DNA from 2 places in the Neomoorella humiferrea genome. Region 2 is predicted to be linked to the other one. Evidence: riboswitches for the same ligand, from Rfam matches in the RefSeq annotation. Region 2 holds a riboswitch; the other holds the start of a gene.
The links. A riboswitch is a leader RNA that binds a small molecule or an ion and turns the genes downstream of it on or off. The one in region 2 is predicted to bind cobalamin.
Positions count from the first base shown of each region.

Region 1: linked by a shared signal. The riboswitch ahead of cobU (bifunctional adenosylcobinamide kinase/adenosylcobinamide-phosphate guanylyltransferase) and the one ahead of cobK (precorrin-6A reductase) in region 2 are both predicted to bind cobalamin.

Region 1 is NZ_CP136419.1:1,160,885-1,166,817, forward strand. It holds gene rny (ribonuclease Y) at 1-1,211, shown strand, start outside; gene MHFGQ_RS06030 (hypothetical protein) at 1,340-1,867, shown strand; gene MHFGQ_RS06035 (TIGR00282 family metallophosphoesterase) at 1,916-2,701, shown strand; gene MHFGQ_RS06040 (PHP domain-containing protein) at 2,688-3,548, shown strand; gene MHFGQ_RS06045 (translation initiation factor 2) at 3,597-3,863, shown strand; cobalamin riboswitch at 3,902-4,076, shown strand; gene cobU (bifunctional adenosylcobinamide kinase/adenosylcobinamide-phosphate guanylyltransferase) at 4,154-4,732, shown strand; gene cbiD (cobalt-precorrin-5B (C(1))-methyltransferase CbiD) at 4,775-5,872, shown strand; gene cbiE (precorrin-6y C5,15-methyltransferase (decarboxylating) subunit CbiE) at 5,865-5,933, shown strand, end outside.
Region 2 is NZ_CP136419.1:1,284,246-1,290,178, forward strand. It holds gene MHFGQ_RS06670 (hypothetical protein) at 1-42, shown strand, start outside; gene MHFGQ_RS06675 (energy-coupling factor ABC transporter ATP-binding protein) at 26-880, opposite strand; gene cbiQ (cobalt ECF transporter T component CbiQ) at 958-1,725, opposite strand; gene MHFGQ_RS06685 (energy-coupling factor ABC transporter substrate-binding protein) at 1,726-2,013, opposite strand; gene MHFGQ_RS06690 (energy-coupling factor ABC transporter permease) at 2,013-2,795, opposite strand; gene cobK (precorrin-6A reductase) at 2,814-3,587, opposite strand; gene MHFGQ_RS06700 (hypothetical protein) at 3,646-3,807, shown strand; cobalamin riboswitch at 3,926-4,101, opposite strand; gene MHFGQ_RS06705 (5'-deoxyadenosine deaminase) at 4,153-5,478, opposite strand; gene MHFGQ_RS06710 (xanthine dehydrogenase family protein molybdopterin-binding subunit) at 5,475-5,933, opposite strand, start outside.

The sequences.
Region 1 (5,933 bases), 120 kb from region 2:
ATCTCCACCGCCAGGAAGAAGCCAACCAAAAGCTCAGGGAAGAACTGGAAGAGCTGCGCCGGAAACAGGTCAGCGAGCTGGAGCGCATTTCCGGTTTAACGACGGAAGAGGCCAGGACGATATTACTGCAGAATGTTGAAAAGGAAGTCCGACATGAAGCGGCCATGTTGATCAAGCAAATTGAAGCAGAAACCAAGGAAGAGGCGGAAAAGAGAGCCCGGGAAATTATCACCCATGCCATTCAACATTGTGCAGCCGACTATGTGGCCGAGGCGACAGTTTCAGTAGTAAATCTCCCCAACGACGAAATGAAGGGACGTATAATTGGCCGGGAAGGTCGTAATATTCGTGCCCTGGAAACGCTTACGGGCGTAGACCTGATAATTGATGATACGCCGGAAGCAGTAATACTCTCCAGCTTTGATCCCATCAGGCGCGAGGTGGCCCGTCTGGCCCTGGAGAAGTTAATCATTGACGGTCGTATTCATCCGGCACGCATCGAAGAAATGGTGGAAAAAGCCCGGAAAGAGGTTGAACAAAGGATCCGGGAAGAAGGAGAGAAGGCCACCTTTGAGGTGGGCATTCACGGCCTGCATCCGGAACTGGTGCGTCTCCTTGGCAAACTTAAGTACCGCACCAGTTATGGTCAAAACGTCCTCAAACATTCCCTGGAAGTGGCTTTCCTGGCCGGTGCCATGGCTGCCGAGCTGGGGGTAGACGTTCAGCTGGCCAAGCGGGCTGGTCTTCTCCACGATATTGGTAAAGCCGTTGACTTTGAGGTAGAAGGTCCCCATGTGGCGTTGGGAGTCGAACTGGCCAAGAAATATAAGGAATCCCCGGAAGTAATCCACGCCATCGAAGCCCACCATGGGGATGTGGAGCCGCGAAGCATTGAGGCCGGTCTGGTTCAGGCCGCCGATGCCATTTCGGCGGCACGTCCGGGTGCGCGGCGGGAAACGTTGGAGGCGTATATCAAACGCCTTGAAAAGCTGGAGGAGATTGCCGATTCCTTTGCCGGCGTAGAAAAATCCTATGCCATTCAAGCCGGCAGGGAAGTAAGGATTTTAGTAAAACCCGATAAAGTAGATGACGCCATGGCCGTCCATCTGGCCAGGGATATAGTGAAGAAAATCGAGAAGGAAATGGAATATCCGGGTCAGATTAAAGTGGTCGTTATCCGCGAAACCCGTGCCGTTGATTACGCTAAATAGCCAAGGGGCAGGGAGGTTTTATACTACCATCCCTGCCATTAAATTTTCCTGCCAAGCTGGAGATTAGACAAGCAGGAATTTGCTTTAAGGTGCAGAAGTAGTGTGTTATATATGAAAGTACAAGGCAGGTGTTAACCTTGGGCCTTCAGTACAAACACGGCGGCGAAGTGTCTGATACCATTGGGTTATTGATTTCTATTCTGGTGCGTTATCCGGAAGTTGCTACCATTAACTATGAACCGGCTGAACAATTACTGCGTTTTACCTTTATGCTTTCTGAGCCCATAACAGGGGAGAAGATGGAAAAATTCGCCGAGAAATTCCGCAAATCCCTTGAGGTATATAATTATCTCGAAAATAGAGAAGCACGGATAATCGACCTTAAATATACACCTTACGACCAGCTTACTTCTCTAGAGGTACAGCGTGATGTAGCTACCCTATCCCGTGATGAGATTGACCTCATCATTGCTTTGGTACGGGAAGGTTTTAACTCAACCCTTGTGGCGGAGAACAACGACAATATTATGGAAGAAGAGCTTATGATCCAGGAGGAGCTGATTGACCGGATGCTGGAAAGCGTCCGGGGCACCGTGCCGGAACGACGGCTTATCGCCTTTCGGGAAGAAGGAAGGGTCATGGTGTTTAATAAATAAATCCGCATCGCATAATATTTTTAAGGTCATTCGAGGGGAGCCTTATTGTTGCGGGTTTTAATGATCGGCGACATCGTTGGGCGGCCGGGACGGAAAGCGGTACAGGAACTTCTACCTTATCTGCTTCATGAATACCGGCCCGATTTGGTAGTGGCTAACGGGGAAAACGCCGCCGGCGGCAACGGCATAACCCCACCTGTTGCCGCTGAATTATTTAATAGAGGTATTCACGTTTTAACAATGGGTAACCATGTATGGGACAAACGCGAGGCTGAAAACCTTTTAGAAGAGGAGGCGCGGATCCTTCGACCGGCCAATTATCCCGACGGTACACCGGGCCGGGGATATACGATCATACGGGTTAAGGAAGACCTTCAGGTAGGTATAATTAATCTCTCAGGACGGATATTTTTATCTACCCTGGAATGTCCCTTCCGCTTGGCGCGTCTTCTGGCGGAGGAAATCAGGGCCACAACCAGGATGATCTTGGTGGATTTTCATGCCGAAGCAACTTCGGAAAAGGTTGCTATGGGTTGGTATCTAGATGGCCTGGTGAGCGCAGTTGTCGGCACCCATACCCACATTCAAACGGCCGACGCCCGTATCCTGCCGGGCGGTACGGCCTACATTACCGATGTGGGTATGACTGGCCCCAGAGATTCTATCCTGGGAGTAAAAACGGAAATCGTCATAAAAAAATTTATCACCCAAATGCCTGTACGCTTTGAAGTTGCCACCGGCCCCGTTCAGTTGGAAGCCGTTTTAATCGATATCAATCCGGATACCGGCCGGGCGGAGGCCATTCAGAGGTTACAACTTTATGGTACATCCTGATTTCCGGGCTGCCGATTTACATAGCCATACTACGGCCTCCGACGGACGGTTTACACCAGAAGAACTAATAAGGCTTGCCAAGGAAAAGGGGCTGGCGGCCATCGGCGTTACCGACCACGATACGGTGACCGGCCTGGAAGGTGCCCTGGCCGCTGGCAATAGTTACGGCATTACGGTGGTGCCCGGCGTCGAGCTGAGTACCGAATGGGAAGAAAAGGAGATCCATATCCTGGGATATTACCTCGATTGGCTTGAAGGAAACCTGCTGGGTTTCTTAGAGGCAATGCGGCGGGAGCGCAGCAGGCGCGTTGCCAGGATTGTAACAAGGTTACAGGAACTGGGTTACAACGTTAACTTGGGCGAGGTGCAGCGGGAAGCTCAAGGTGAGGCGGTGGGACGGCCCCACATTGCGGCCGCCCTGGTGCGCCGGGGCTATTTCCCCAACCTCAAAACTGCCTTTAAGACTCTCCTGGCGCGGGGTCGCCCGGCTTACGTACCGCGGGCCAAAGTCGCGCCTGTCCGGGCGGTAGAGGTGATATTAAAGGCCGGCGGCGTTCCTGTTCTGGCCCATCCCGGCTTGAGCCAGGCCGACCCCCTCATTCCCGACCTTGTGGCCGCAGGTCTGCAAGGTATCGAAGTCTATTACCCCTATCATAGCGCCGGTGTTACCAGACATTACCTGGAACTGGCAGCAAGGTTTGATTTGGTGGTTACCGGCGGATCGGATTTTCATGGCATAGTTGACGAAAGCCACGGCGATCTGGGTGCTTGTTGTGTGAGTATGGCAAAAGTTGAGGAACTGCAGGCACGGGCGAAAAAGATAAAAGAGCGAACGACTAAGGTTTGATTTCCGGGCATATATTTTAGAAAACCTTAAAGCTAGGGGGTGAGGGCGTTGATCGACGGCGATCCGGGCGCCCTTTACCGGCGGATTCAAGAGCTGGAGGACAAGGTGGAACAGCTACGCATCAGTCGCCGGGTATTGATGCATCTGGTGGAAAAGAGCGAGAACGAGAAATGGGAAATGATCAACCGTCTGCTTCAGGAAAAGGAAAGTCTTAAGGTGCGCAACCGCCGTTATGCCCGGTTGCTCTGGGAAAAGAATAAAGAGCTGGCCCTTTTGGCCGGTAAATTGCAGGGCCTTCCTTTACCCAGGCCTTGACGGAAAAGGTAGCCAAAGTTTATACTATAGTTAACTTATTAATTTAATAAGGGACAGGTGCCGAAAAGGTTAAAAGGGAATCAGGTGAAAATCCTGAGCGGTCGCGCCACTGTAACCGGGGAGCCCGCTTCAAAGCCACTGGTATCTGTACCGGGAAGGCGAAGCAGGGCAAGGAGCCGGAGCCAGGAAACCTGCCTGTTCATTAAACCCTCGCGTCAAGGGGCCTATGGGTATAGATTACGACTCCAGCTCTTCGTGGGGGCTGGAGTTTTTCTTTTAGGAGGTTTTACATGGAACGCGGGCCGTTGATCATGGTCACCGGAGGAGCTAGAAGCGGTAAAAGCCGGTTGGCCGAGGAGCTGGCTGCCGCCGGGGGAGGACGGGTGGTTTACCTGGCCACTGCTGTAATAGGGGATGATGAAATGGCGGCCCGGGTGGCGGCCCACCGGCGCCGGCGCCCCCCCGGGTGGCTGACGGTGGAAGCCCCCCTGGCCGTCACCGAAGCCATGGCCCGGGAGGGTAAACGCGCCGACACCATCCTCTTGGATAGCATGGGTATGTGGATTAACAACCTTTTGGGCGGCTTGCAGCAGGGTGGGGCGTCAGACGGAGGGGAAGACCATGATGTCGTAATTGAAAATATTATGAACTTGGTACGGAAACTCGTCGTGACAGCCTGGGAGGTTCCGGCGCGGGTGATTATCGTTACCGAAGAAACGGGCCTCGGCCTTGTTCCCCCATATCCCCTGGGAAGGCTTTTTCGCGATCTCCTGGGTCTGGCCAACCAGGAAATCGCCTCCCGGGCCGATAGGGTATATCTGGTGATGGCCGGTTTGCCCCTTATCTTAAAAGACCTTTTATCTGAATAAGACTTCTCGAAAAATATCGCAAAAAATGGGGAGGAACTATTTTTGCCTGAAAAGTTGCGTCGGGGCTATACCACCGGCACCTGTGCTGCCGCCGCCGCCAGGGCGGCCGCTATGGCTTTATACCAAAGGCGCTTGGTCCAAGAAGTTACATTAACCCTGCCGGCGGGTGATACGGTGACCCTACCGGTCACCGTCCGGCGGGAAGCGGACCGGGCGGAAGCCGTGGTAATCAAAGACGCCGGCGACGATCCCGATGTTACCAATGGTGTCGCCATCCACGTTTGCGCTCGCCTATGTCCGAAAGGTTTAATACTGCGCGGCGGTTCCGGGGTAGGGAGGGTGACACTACCGGGTTTAGCCATACCTCCGGGTGAACCGGCCATTAACCCCGTGCCCCGGCGAATGATCGCCGCGGCAGTCGCCGATCTTATTCCCCCTGGAGGGGGGATGGAACTGGAAATCAGTATTCCCGGCGGTGAGGAACTGGCGCGGCGTACCCTCAATCCCCGCCTGGGAATCGAAGGCGGGCTTTCCATCCTGGGTACCACCGGTATTGTCGAACCCATGTCCGTAGAAGCCTACCGTGCCTCCCTTGTGCCACAGATAGACGTCGCCCTGGCCGCCGGTTATAATACCCTCATATTGACTCCGGGCCGTTTGGGGCAGCGTTATGCCGAAGAGAAATATCAACTGCCCCCCGGGGCGGTAGTTCTTACGAGCAATTTCATCGGGTATATGCTGGAGGCCTGTGTCGAACGAAAAGTCAGGGGAGTGCTTCTTTGGGGTCATGCCGGCAAGCTCATTAAAATAGCCGGGGGTATTTTTTATACCCATAGCCGAATGGCAGACGGACGCCAAGAAGTCCTGGCCGCTTGGGCCGCTGTAAAAGGCGCTTCTTCAACTTATGTAGACAAGATTTTACAGGCAACAACGGTCGAAGGAGCCATAGAAATTATCGCTGCCGCAGGTTTGGGGCGGGATTTCTGGGATGATTTGGCGGCAAGGGCGAGCCATAGGGCTTTAACCTTTGTCCGAAAGGAATTAGCTGTCGGCACTGCCTTCCTCAGCCTGCAGGGTGATCTTATAGGCGCGGACGCAACGGCCCGCCAAATGATGGAGGAATTGCGTCAAGGTGTTTAAAGACAGTTGGCTGACGGTAATAGGGGTGGGCCCCGGTAGTGGGGAATATGTAACGCCGGCG
Region 2 (5,933 bases):
TTTACGAACCGGGCCGTGGACCAACTCAAATGGCCAGTTTAGACCTGGAACGATAAGGAATGAGGCCCAGGAGCTCTTCTTTATTTTTGGGGACTGGCGCCGTTGCCGGCAGCCAGCCTTTATTTTTCAGGTCTTCGTAGACCTCCAGCAGCCAGGGCCGGGCCAGATCAGCAGTTTCCAGGAGGGTGGCATCGCTAAAGATTTCGGCCGGCGTCCCGGCACCGATTACCTGGCCGCGGGCCAGGACGTAGATATAGTCGGCCCAGGTATAGGCTATGTCTACATCATGGGTGGATAAAATAATCGTCTTTCCCTGGCTGCTGATATCTGCCAGCAAGGCCATGACCTCCCGGGTTGAGCGCGGGTCCAGGTAGGCCGTCGGCTCATCAAAGATGATCAGCCGGGGTTCCATGGCCAGGACGCTGGCAATGGCCACCCGCTTTTTCTGGCCGTAGCTTAAAAAATGCGTCGGCTTATCCTGGAGGTCGGCGATACCCGTTACCGCCATGGCGGCTTCAACCCTTTGCCCTACCTCTTCCCTGCCCAGGCCCAGGTTTAATGGTCCAAAAGAAATTTCCTGGCGGACGCTGGCCGAAAAGAGCATGCTGTCGGGGTCTTGAAAGACGATGCCCACCTGCCGGCGTAAATCTGTTAATGCTTTATGGCTGTAATTAATCCTGACTCCGGCAAAGTAGATACACCCCTCCTGGGGCCTTAAGATGCCGTTAAAATGAAGGAAAAGGGTTGACTTGCCAGCACCATTGGGACCCAGGACGGCAATCTTCTTGCCTTCAGGGATGCTCAAGGTAACATGCTGCAGGGCCCGGGTACCGTCAGGGTAAGTAAAGGAAACCCTCTCTGCTTCTAAAAGGGCGGCCAAAAGGTCCACCTCCGGTAGTCGGCATTGATTGGGGACATAAAAGGTACGTGGAGGAGCCGGTCTGCAGATGGCCGGTATTATGTACGCAGCATTAAAATAACTAAAGCCAGGTCAAAGATGACGGCCAGGCATAAAAAGGGCCAGGAGAAAGGATATACAGCCTCCAGCACGCGCAGCTCTTCATCGTAGCCCCGGGCCGTCAGGGCGGTAAATAATTCCTGGGAGCGGCGGTAAGTCTTGATAAAAAGGTTGGCCGCCAGATGGCCCAGGGAATGATAGGAAGTGCGCAGGGAGGCATAGCCCAGGCGGGAAGCCTGGGCGGTATAAATGTCGTTGACGGTCGCCAGCAGGACAAAAATAAAGCGGTAGGTCAGGCTGATTAAATCCACCAGCAGGGCCGGGAGGCGCAGTTGCCTGAGGACGGTAAGGATATCTACCATGGGAGTTGTTAGGGAAAGGAAATAAAGGCAGGCAGTAGCCCCCAGGGACTTGAGAAAAATTTTCCCGGCCAGGTGCATGCCGGCTGGGGTAACACCCAGGGTCCACTCCAGGAGGGTCACACCCTTAAGACCGGCCTGGGGCTGGTTGGAAATGGTGAGGGCGATCATGGCCACCCCCGCGACTAAAAAAGAAAAGGGCACCAGGATAAGCTGCAGGTAAAAACGGGCCGGGATGCCGGCGACCCCAATGGTAGCCCCGGCCATCAGGGCTATGATGATGGCTGGGATTAAAGGCTGGGGCGCCACCAGGGCGATCAGGAGGGTTACCAGGGCAAAGGCTACTTTTTCGCCCGGGTGGACGTTCTTTAACCGGTTGCTATAGGCATACTGGTCAATGCTGAACATTTACTTCTGCTCCCGCTGTTTCTTTCCTTTGCTGTAACCCAGGAAGTAGCAAACAATACCGCTGCCGATGGCAGCCTGGGCGGCAAAGAGAAAGGTTTCCACTTCCCCACTGGGCGGTTCCCAGACGGGTTTAAACCAGGGATCATAATCAGGCCGGATTTGGCTAATGGCCTCTTCCGCTTGATCATCAGCACCGGCAAACTCCCCGCTGCGGTGCATGAAGAGGGGGGCTGCTGCCAGGAGAATAACGATTAGGAGCAAGAAAAGATTTTTCTGGACGCTGCTCATTATTTACGCACCTCCAGTTTACTACCGCCAGCCGCCAGGGTTTTGTCGTCTAAAATAGACAGTTCCTGCAGTTCGTTTTTATTATAGGCGGTCAGCAAATTAAAAACGACGACCGTTAAGATACCTTCGCTGACAGCCAGGGGTAGCTGGGTCACGGCAAAAATGCCCATAAATTTTAGCATAGACGCCAGTACCCCGCCGGGCTGGGCCGGGAAGGCCAGGGCCAACTGCAGGGAAGTGGTGACATAGGTCATCAGGTCCCCCAGGGTGGCGGCCAGGAAGACGGCCAGGGGAATTGAGCCGTTGAGCCTTCGCACCAGGCGGTAAAAACCGTAGGCTACAAAAGGACCCACCACGGCCATGGAAAAGGTGTTAGCTCCCAGGGTGCTTAAGCCGCCGTGGGCCAGCAAAAGGGCCTGGAAGAGGAGGACGATACCCCCCAGGATACTCATGGCTGCCGGGCCAAAGAGGATGGCCCCCAGACCAACCCCGGTGGGATGGGAACAGCTACCGGTTACTGAAGGGATTTTCAGGGCCGACAGGACAAAGGTATAGGCGCCGGCCAGGCCCAGGAGCATTTTCAGGCCGGGATTGCTTTTTACAGTTTGCTGGATGGACCGCAGGCCCCAAAGCCAGAAGGGCAACACGACGATATACCAGGCAGCGGCCCAGTTAAAAGGGAGAAATCCTTCGGCGATGTGCATGGCGTAGGCCGGCCGGTTGAGAACGGCCATGGTCAACAGGAAAAATATAAATATTATGGATGTACGCCGGAACACCATATGTACCTCCTTCGGATGCTATTTTCGAGGTATTAAGCGTTTTAATAGAAGAATGGCTTCCTCAATCGTGGCAACAGAATACAGATACCGAATGGAAGGTCGCTTAATTAACACCACCGGAATTTTCAGGGCCAAAGCGGCGGCAATTTTAGCTTCCGTACCGCCGGCGGGTCCGGCATCCCGGGTGACGACAACACCGGCCTTATATGCCTTAAACATGACCTTATTCATTTCTTTGGAAAAAGGCCCCTGCATAGCAATAATGTCCCGGGGTGTCAACCCCAGATCTTGGCACTTTTTAATTACCCTGTGTTCAGGCAACACCCTGACCACGATACGTTTATCTTTAAACAGGGGATTGTTAACGAATACTTCGAGGTTGTTGGTGCCTGTAGTTAAAAATATTGTGTCTCCTAGGTCGGCGGCAGCCCGGGCGGCTTCTTCCCAAGTCGTAACCTGGTGAATAAGGCTATCGCGGGGCAATTCCGTTTCCGGGCGTAAAAAACGCAGGTAAGGTATGGAATTTTGCCGGCACCAGGCCTCTAAGGCTAGGGAAAACCTGCCGGGATAAGGAAGGGTGGCGTCTATCACCGCTTCCGGTTGCCGACCGCCTTCCAGGGCGGCTAAATTGCCTTCCGTTAAGGGGACGGTTAAAATAAAAGTCGCCCCATCCTCCCGGGCCAACTGTTCGCCGTAGGTGCTGTCGGTCCAGGTAGCAACCTCATAGCCTTCCTGCCGCAGGCTACGTATTAATTGCCTTCCCTCGCCGGTACTACCCACTACTAAAATCAAAAAGCGGTATCCTCCCCGTAACAATTTAAATCCCCGGCTTTTTGCCGGGGAAGCCGTGGTGCCGCAAAAACAGGCGTGCCTAAAGAAACCACCTCCCCGGGTTCTCACCCTGGTGGATGGAGAACAGGCTTGCCTGTTGGCCGGGCATCATCGGTTGCGGCAAGTTCCCGCCTTCCGCGGCGTTTTGCCCAACCTCTCCCCTGCCGGCGGCGAAATTTAAGCCCGATCTTCTCGAGACCGCGCACCTTTCCCTATGTAATTTTAAACCCTCTGCTCCTACATCAGCAGAGGGTATGCTTGCCGTAAGTCCGGCCAACCACCCCCTATCCATCGTAGGGGTCAAGGTTTCCCCGGCAACCGGTATCCTGACTCGGGATCATAGCTACCGCACCGCCTTCCCAGGTGTCCCCAGTGGCCTGATGGTGTTTCGCTCCTCCTTACAGTGGCGGGACCGTGTCAGCTTTACACTGACTTCCCGGATTTGCCGGAGGCAATATTCAGTTTAGTTTATTTTAGCATAATCCAAAGGTTATGTCTACGGCTTTTTACCGCCCTTTGCGGTATGCTATGCCAGTCCTGCCCTACGGGCGACGCGTTGGACGGCCTCGTTGGCCTTTTTTCTCACTTCGTCGGCAGCAATTGTTTTCAATTGCCTGTTCTCCATGACTATTTTGCCGTCAACCATGGTCAGAGTGACATCCGTACCCCTGGCCTGGTAGACGAGCTGGGTGTAGACGTCGACGCCATCCTGGGGCTGGGTATGGAAACCCTCAAGGGAAACCAGGGCCAGGTCGGCTTTTTTGCCTACTTCCAGGCTGCCGATTTCCTTTTCCATACCTAAAGCCCGGGCCCCGCCCAGAGTGGCCATTTCAAAGACCAGTGGTGCCGGCATGGCAGTGGGCCCGTGAAGGGGTTTCTGGATTAAGGCCGCCAGCCGCATTTCCATAAAGGCGTCCAGGTTGTTGTTGCAGGGTGCGCCGTCGGCGGCCAGGGACACTACCGTTCCCCGGCTCAACAGATCCGGTACCGGGCAGATACCGGAAGCCATCTTTAAGTTAGAAGAAGGACAGTGGACCACTTTCGTCCCGGTACGGGCCAGGATCTCCTTCTCTTCTTCACTGAGCCAGATACAGTGGACCAGGATGAGGTCGGGGCCGGTGAGGCCGATATCGTCCAGGTAAAGGACGTTGCGCCGGCTGTAAAGTTCTTCTACCAGGGCACACTCGCCCCTGTTTTCGGAAGCGTGGGTGTGGATTTTAACTCCGTAGCGGCGGGCGAGATCCCTGACTGTCAATAATAACTCTTCAGTGCAGGAGACTACAAAGCGGGGCGCAAAGGCGTACCGGATGCGGCCGTTATCGTAGCCGTGCCATTTCTCTAGCAGTTCGACGCTTTCTTTAAGGGAAGCCGCCGTTGTTTCTTTAAGGCTTTCCGGGACGTCCTCGCCAAAGTCCATCATTACCTTGCCGGTAAGGGCGCGAATCCCGCTTTTGGCGATAGCTTCAATGGCCGCGTCGGTATGATGGACGGTTTCCATATCGACGATTGTCGTGGTGCCGCTTAAGAAAAGTTCACCGATACCCAGCAGGGCGGAATAATAAAGGGAATCGGCGTCGTGGGCGCCTTCCAGGGGCCAGATCCGCAGGCGCAACCAGTCCAGAAGTTCCATGTCGTCGGCGCGACCGCGGAAAAGGGACTGGCAGAGGTGGATATGGGGCTGGATGAGGCCGGGGATGACCAGGTGACCTGCGGCGTCGATAACCCGGTCGGCAGTGGCCGGAGTATTGCCCATGGCGGCGATGCGATCGCCTTCAATATAGATATCTCCCTGGAAAACTTCCCTCTGGGGATTCATTGTAACTAACGTACCGTTCTTAATTAAGATACTCATTTCTTTCCTCCTTCTTTTTCCCGCAAGGCAGCCAGGATTCTTTCCGGGGTAACCGGCAGCTCCCTAATGCGCACCCCTACGGCATTGTATATGGCGTTGATGATGGCGGGCGCGGTGGGGATGGTGGCGGGCTCACCTACCCCTTTAGCGCCGTAGGGACCGGTAGGTTCATTGCTTTCTATAATCAAGGGCTGGATCTCGGGCATATCCAGGACGGTCGGAATGAGATAAGTGGAAAAAGAATTGTTGACGATGCGGCCCTGTTGCAGGTGCACCTTTTCCATAAGGGCCATGCCCAGTCCCTGGGCGATGCCGCCTTCAATCTGTCCTTCTACCCCGAGGCGATTTACGGCCCGGCCGACGTCATGGGCGGCTATCAGCTTTAAAACCCGTACTTCCCCTGTTTCCGTATCCACTTCTACTTCCGCAATCTGCGTGGCAAAAGCGTAGGGCCA